One region of the Pseudoalteromonas sp. ASV78 genome, then DNA from elsewhere that is predicted to be linked to it. Evidence: predicted binding sites of a transcription regulator. Region 1 holds the regulator's gene; the other holds the start of a gene.

Region 1 (3,396 bases):
TCATTCATGGTAACCGTCGTATCAAAGCTGACCGCCTTGAAGTACACAAACGTGAAGACTTAGGCGATAATAAACAACTGCTTGTAGCGACTGGCAACCCAGCTTATTTTGAAGAAAAACAAGCTGATGGCACGATCATGAGCGCCAGTGCTGAAGAAGTTCGTTACGACGTTGCAAAGCGCTACTTAACCTTAATTGGTGACGCACAGGTTACTCAAGCAGGGCAAAAAATTAATGCTAAAAGTATTACCTACGACATGGATCAACAACTGATCAGTGCCGAAAAAGGCGCAAGCTCAGACGATCGCGTACACACTATACTCGTGCCAGTAGACAGTAAAAAAATCAAATCTAAAGGCCAACCATGAGTACATTAAAAGCTGAATTTTTAGCGAAAAGCTACAAAGGTCGCCAAGTTGTCAAAAGTGTTGGTTTAGAAGTAACCGCTGGCAGCATTGTTGGTTTACTTGGCCCAAATGGCGCAGGTAAAACCACCACCTTTTATATGATTGTAGGCTTAGTGCCTAGCGACAAAGGCAAAATCAGTATTGATGATAATGACATTACCCTACTGCCAATGCATAGCCGCGCCCGCTTAGGAATTGGTTACTTGCCTCAGGAGTCATCAATATTTCGTAAGTTGACTGTATATCAAAATCTTATGGCGATTTTAGAAACCCGCAAAGAGCTAAAAAAGCAAGCCAGAGAAGAAGCCCTCGACAGCTTACTTGATGAGTTTAGCATTCAACATATTCGCGACAGCCAAGGTATGGCGCTATCAGGCGGTGAACGCCGACGCGTTGAAATTGCGCGCGCTTTAGCTGCAAATCCAAAATTTATCTTGCTAGACGAGCCTTTTGCTGGCGTTGATCCAATTTCAGTGTTAGATATAAAGAAGATTATTGAACACCTTAAAAACCGTGGTATTGGCGTACTTATTACCGACCACAATGTACGAGAAACCCTTGATGTTTGCGAAAAAGCCTACATAGTTTCTCATGGCGAGTTAATTGCTTCAGGCACACCTGAGCATGTACTCGCCGACCAAACAGTTCGCGATGTTTACCTAGGTGAGCAATTTAGGCTATAAAGCCACACTTAGCTAAGCATCTGCTAAACTTAACAATGACAATAATAAAAGGATTGTTAGAGATACATGAGGCAATCACTCCAGCTGCGCATGGGCCAGCAACTTACAATGACACCGCAACTGCAGCAAGCGATTCGCTTATTGCAGCTCAGTACATTGGATCTCCAGCAAGAAATTCAAGAAGCGCTAGATAGCAATCCGTTGTTAGAACTAGAAGAACATGAATATTCAGAAGATACGGCTGGCAAAAACGAACAAAAACAAGATAACGATGACTTAACTGTCAGTGCCTCAGCGGACGACAAGCCTAGTGAATACGAACAAGAAAGCAGTGAAGCGTTAAGTAAAGAAACACTCAGTGACGAAATGGCCATGGACGTCACTTGGGATGAATACATGAGTGCAGCGCCAAACAGCTCATCAGGCCCAATGCCTGAAGATGAATCTATTTATCAAGGCGCCTCAACAGAGACCTTGCATGAGTATTTAATGTGGCAGCTACAACTGACTCCGTTTAGTCCAACCGATGAAGCAATAGCCATTGCGATTGTTGAAGCCGTTGACGACTCAGGTATTTTAACCCTCAGCTGTGAAGACCTTGTAGAGAGTTTAAATCAAGGCAACAGCGAAGAAGAAATCGAACTTGACGAAGTGCAAGCAGTGTTAAAGCGCATTCAGTTATTTGACCCAGTTGGCATTGCCGCACGCAGTTTACAAGAATGTTTATGTATTCAATTAAATCAATTTGATCCCGCAACGCCTTGGATTAGCGAGACAAAAATGATTTTAACGGATCATATCGATTTATTAGCTAGTCGCGACTATCGCACTTTGATGAAAAAGACTAAGCTTAAGGAAGAAGAACTAAAAGAAGTCATGACACTGATCCACAGTCTCAATCCAAAGCCTGCGGATACCATAGTACGGGAAGAGTCAGAATACGTTATTCCTGACGTATCAGTGAAAAAAATTAAAGGCCGCTGGGTGGTTGAGCTTAATCCAGACAGCATGCCAAAAATTAGAGTGAACAGCCAATATGCGGCCATGTCACGCTCAGTAAAATCGAGCACTGACAGCCAATTTATTCGTTCGCATCTGCAAGAAGCTAAGTGGTTTATAAAAAGCCTAGAAAGTCGCAATGATACATTACTCAAAGTAACTAACTGCATTGTTAAACAGCAGCAAGGGTTCTTTGAACATGGCCCTGAAGCCATGCGACCTATGGTGCTAAATGACGTTGCTGAAATGGTTGAAATGCATGAGTCGACAATTTCTCGGGTAACAACCCAAAAATACATGCATACTCCGCGTGGTATTTTTGAGTTAAAGTATTTTTTCTCAAGCCATGTAAGCACTGAGAATGGCGGCGAATGCTCATCTACCGCGATTCGAGCATTGATCAGAAAACTGATTAGCGCAGAAAACTCAGCGAAACCATTGAGTGATAGTAAAATTGCAGATATATTGGCAGAGCAAGGTATCAAAGTAGCTAGACGGACTATTGCAAAATACCGCGAGTCACTGGCTATTCCACCGTCAAATCAAAGAAAGAGTTTGATTTAAGGCGTAAAATCAAAAAAGGAAAATGCTTATGCAACTAAATTTAACTGGTCGTCACGTAGAAATTACTGATTCATTAAGAGACTATGTAAACAATAAGTTTGCGAAGCTTGAGAGGCATTTTGATCACATCAACAATGTCCATGTTATTCTTGACGTAGAAAAGCTAAGCCAAAAAGCAGAAGCCACAATACATGTCAGTGGCGCTGAACTATTTGCCTCAACTGAGCACCAAGACATGTACGCAGCCATTGACGGACTAATCGACAAACTTGACCGTCAAGTAATCAAACACAAAGAGAAACACGCTCGACACTAATACTATGAAATTAAGCTCACTTATTTGCCAGGACTGCAGCAAAGCTGCGGTCCTTTTTAATAGCAAAAAACGGATCATTGAATTTATCAGCCAATTGGCTCATGAACAACTTCCCCAGCTATCGCAACAAGAAATCCTCGATGCATTACTCGCTAGAGAAAAACTAGGTAGTACAGGCATTGGCCGTGGTATTGCGATTCCTCATGGTCGTATGGCGGGTATTGAAAACCCACTAGCGATAATTTTAGTGAGTGAATCACCAATTGATTTTGATGCGATTGATAATCGTCCAGTGGATCTATTTATCGCCCTCATCGTACCAGATGGTGATAGCCAACTTCATTTGAAGACGTTAGCCACAATTGCTGATAAACTTAACGACAAAGATTTTTGCAAACAATTACGTAGCGCAAAAACGGACCAAGAT
Region 2 (3,396 bases), on a different contig from region 1:
ACAGCTGAGCAATTTGCACAAACTTTTGGTCAACAAAAGGTACTTGATTTACTCGCACAGGTTAAAAAATGATAACTGTTCTTAAAAAGTGATGCGCCCTTTGTATAAGGGCCGTATTACTTTTTATAACTTCAATAACTCTGTTGAAAATCTTTAACACTTCCCCCTGAGCAACTAATTTCAATAAACTAAAAAATCAGCCAACTCAGTAATTGACCTTTCGGTCAATAAAGCTACAATCAATCAACAGCTTAAACATATACACTCAATAATGACCACACAAATAAAGCCAAATAAAAAAGAAGTCACGCGAGAAAGAAACCAAAAGCTCATTTTAAATGCTGCCGAACAATTGTTTTCTCAGCTTGGCTATGAAGGTGCCAGCATGAGTATGATTGCTACAGCAGCGCAAGTGCCCAAAGCCAATATTTTATATTACTTTAAAAGCAAAGATGGCCTTTATGAAGCTGTCATAGATCGCATCATTGCCCACTGGAACTTAGGCCTCGATAATGTAACGGCTAATGATGACCCCGCAACTGTGCTTTATAACTACATAAAAAGCAAAGTTATACTGGCAATCAACGAGCCTCTTCAGTCGCGCTTATTTGCCAGTGAAATACTGCGCGGCGCGCCCTATTTGCAAAACTATTTTAGAACCAACACTCGCCCTTGGGTTAAGCAAAAGGTTGATGTGTTTCAGGCATGGATGGACGCAAAAAAAATAGACGCTATCGGCCCATACCATTTGCTATTTACTATCTGGGCAACCACCCAGTATTACGCTGACTTTCAAAGTGAAGTGTTATTGGTCATGAACAAACTAGAATATGACGAGACAGATGTGGCACACATTACGCAATCAATTGCCCACATTATTTTAAAAGGCATTGGTCTTAAAGTACCAGAGCAAAGTAAGGCATAAACCATGAATAACTTTACTACCCCTGATCTTTACGACGATCACCGCAACAATGTACAAGTCGCTGACAGTGGCTTACGCCATTTTGGTAAAAAGACCACATTCTGTGGCCAAGCAGTAACAGTTACCTGCCCCGAAGACAACTCATACGCCGCTAATATTCTTCACGAAAATGGCCAAGGAAAAGTCTTGGTGATCGACGGTTTCGCCAGTAAACGGTTTGCCTTTATAGGCGACATAATGGCAGAGCGTGCTTTAAAAAATGGTTGGGAAGGTATCGTTATAAATGGCTGTTGTCGCGATATAGAAATACTCGCGACCATGGAACTACCCGTTATGGCGCTAGGCTCTACCCCTCGCAGTACACTAAAACGAGACTTTGGTGACAAAAATCAAGCCATTACCATGTTAAGTACAACAATCAATCCTAGTGATTGGCTTTATGCTGATGTAAACGGTTTAATAATTAGTAAAGTACCGTTATTTTAAACATTTCATTTCAAAAAATATTTATAAGCAAAACCAAATTAGTGCATAGTTGCACCAAGTTGGTTTGTTTTCATGGCTAATTCTGCGCTCACTAAAACCGTTAATTATTAAAAAATTGGCTTTCACCCCAACAAAGCTGACCGAATGGACAGCTTTTGTTTTTTTGGCATCTCTCTTGCTTAGCTTTTAATCAACAATATAAACAAACCGATTAAAAAGCGAACTTAGCTCTGTTAAATAAAATAATAACGTTAGCAGTAAGCAAAAAATAATAAAACATCGCCTTTTTGATCACCCCCTAAATCTGGCCGAATAACCATTTGGTCAGATTTATTTCATAACGAGTGGTGAAATGAGTACCAAACAAAATAATAAACATAACGGTATCTTTTGCGACCATGGCCCTAAAGCATGGCAAACACATAGCCAAGGGCGACTAAAAAACCAACGTCTGGTTGTAAAAGATGTATTTGCAATAAAAGGCGAGCTTAATAGTGCAGGAAACCCAAGTTGGTTTAATACAGCAACCCCTGCAAAACACACTGCAAGCGCAGTTACAAAACTTATGGATGCAGGCTGTAACTTTATAAGTTTTACCCATACTGATGAACTAGCCTATAGCTTAGAGGGCAATAACATCCATTATGGAGCAGCGCAAAATCCCAAGCTTTTAGGTCATGCTTGTGGTGGCTCTAGTATGGGCTCAGCCGCGGCTGTGGCCGCAAACTTAGCAGATATAGGCTTAGGTACTGATACTGGCGGTTCGATTAGAATACCAGCGAGTTATTGTGGCTTATTTGGGATTAGACCCAGTCATGATGTAATTGCAAAAGACGCGCTAATACCGCTGGCCCCTGAGTTCGACACAATAGGCTGGTTTACACAAGATGCTGAGCTATTAAGTGAGGTTGGCGATACCCTATTACCACAACAAGCTATTCAGCCTGTAACTACATTAGTTATTTGTGAGCCATTGTTTGAGCTTGTTGAGCCCAGTTTGCAAGCACCACTCAATCAGCTATTAGCAAGGGCAAAACCACACTTTAGCCAGCATAAAGATTTTGTATTACCAACTAAAACTTTGTTAAGCGAGCTGGCCGACACCTTTAGAATATTACAAGGGCGTGCTATTGCAAAAACCCACCGAGACTGGCTTGAGCAATCAGAGCAAACGCTTCAGTTTGCGCCAGCTATTGCTGCGCGTTTTAACATGGCGCTCGCTTTAACGGCAAAAGAAGAACAAGAAGCAAGACAAATACAAACTCAGTGGCAAACTATAATTGCTAAAAACTTAAATTCAAACGCCTGTTTGTTTTTGCCATCAAGCCCCACAACCGCACCTAAATTAGGCGCCGACACCAGCGCTTTACGTATGCAAATAATGACGTTAACGGCAATTGCAGGCTTGAGCCGATCGGCACAAGTGCATTTGCCATTGGCCAATTTAGAGAATGGTCACCCTTATGGATTTTCATTAATGATGAGCCATGGTAACGATAAAAGTTTACTTGCCTGCGTTAAATATTTAGCCGCACAATTTTAACAGGACCCACTTGCATGAGCACACACAATATTGCATTCACCGCGCCGCATTTTGCCGCTACAGAGGCTGGCACATTAATTTTAAAACAAGGCGGTACAGCAACCGAAGCAATGGTAGCCGCGGCCGCCGCAATTAGCGTTGTTTACCCCCATATGAATTCGATTGGCGGCGACAGCTTTTGGCTAATCGATAACCCCAATCAACGGATCCCCACTGCCATTGATGCGTGTGGCCGCGCAGCGAATGATATTAGCGCTTATGACAATTTATCACAGGTGCCTGAACGCGGTGGACTAAGCGCATTAACCCAAGCGGCTACACTGCGCGGCTGGCAACAAGCACTTGCACTCGATAAACATGCAGCACTTGAACTCAGTGATATCTTAGCGCCAGCAATCGAGCTTGCCCGCAGCGGTTTTACAGTCACTGCTAGCTTGCAAGC

Evidence for each region. Region 1 encodes sigma-54, which starts transcription at its own class of promoters, with help from an activator protein. Its sites were predicted from a motif close to GTTGGCACGNNNNTNGNNT; they were not measured.
Region 2: a site for sigma-54 is predicted at 1,574-1,592, ahead of ACMVDV_RS21875 (amidase family protein). Genes of this name have one in related genera too.

The regions. Positions count from the first base shown of each region.
Region 1 covers NZ_JBLOPA010000001.1:3,552,500-3,555,895, reverse strand. The annotation lists gene lptA (lipopolysaccharide transport periplasmic protein LptA) at 1-368, shown strand, start outside; gene lptB (LPS export ABC transporter ATP-binding protein) at 365-1,090, shown strand; gene ACMVDV_RS16150 (RNA polymerase factor sigma-54) at 1,157-2,653, shown strand; gene hpf (ribosome hibernation promoting factor) at 2,682-2,969, shown strand; gene ptsN (PTS IIA-like nitrogen regulatory protein PtsN) at 2,974-3,396, shown strand, end outside.
Region 2 covers NZ_JBLOPA010000002.1:903,087-906,482, forward strand. The annotation lists gene ACMVDV_RS21860 (ankyrin repeat domain-containing protein) at 1-72, shown strand, start outside; gene ACMVDV_RS21865 (TetR/AcrR family transcriptional regulator) at 272-925, shown strand; gene ACMVDV_RS21870 (putative 4-hydroxy-4-methyl-2-oxoglutarate aldolase) at 929-1,411, shown strand; gene ACMVDV_RS21875 (amidase family protein) at 1,764-2,954, shown strand; gene ACMVDV_RS21880 (gamma-glutamyltransferase family protein) at 2,969-3,396, shown strand, end outside.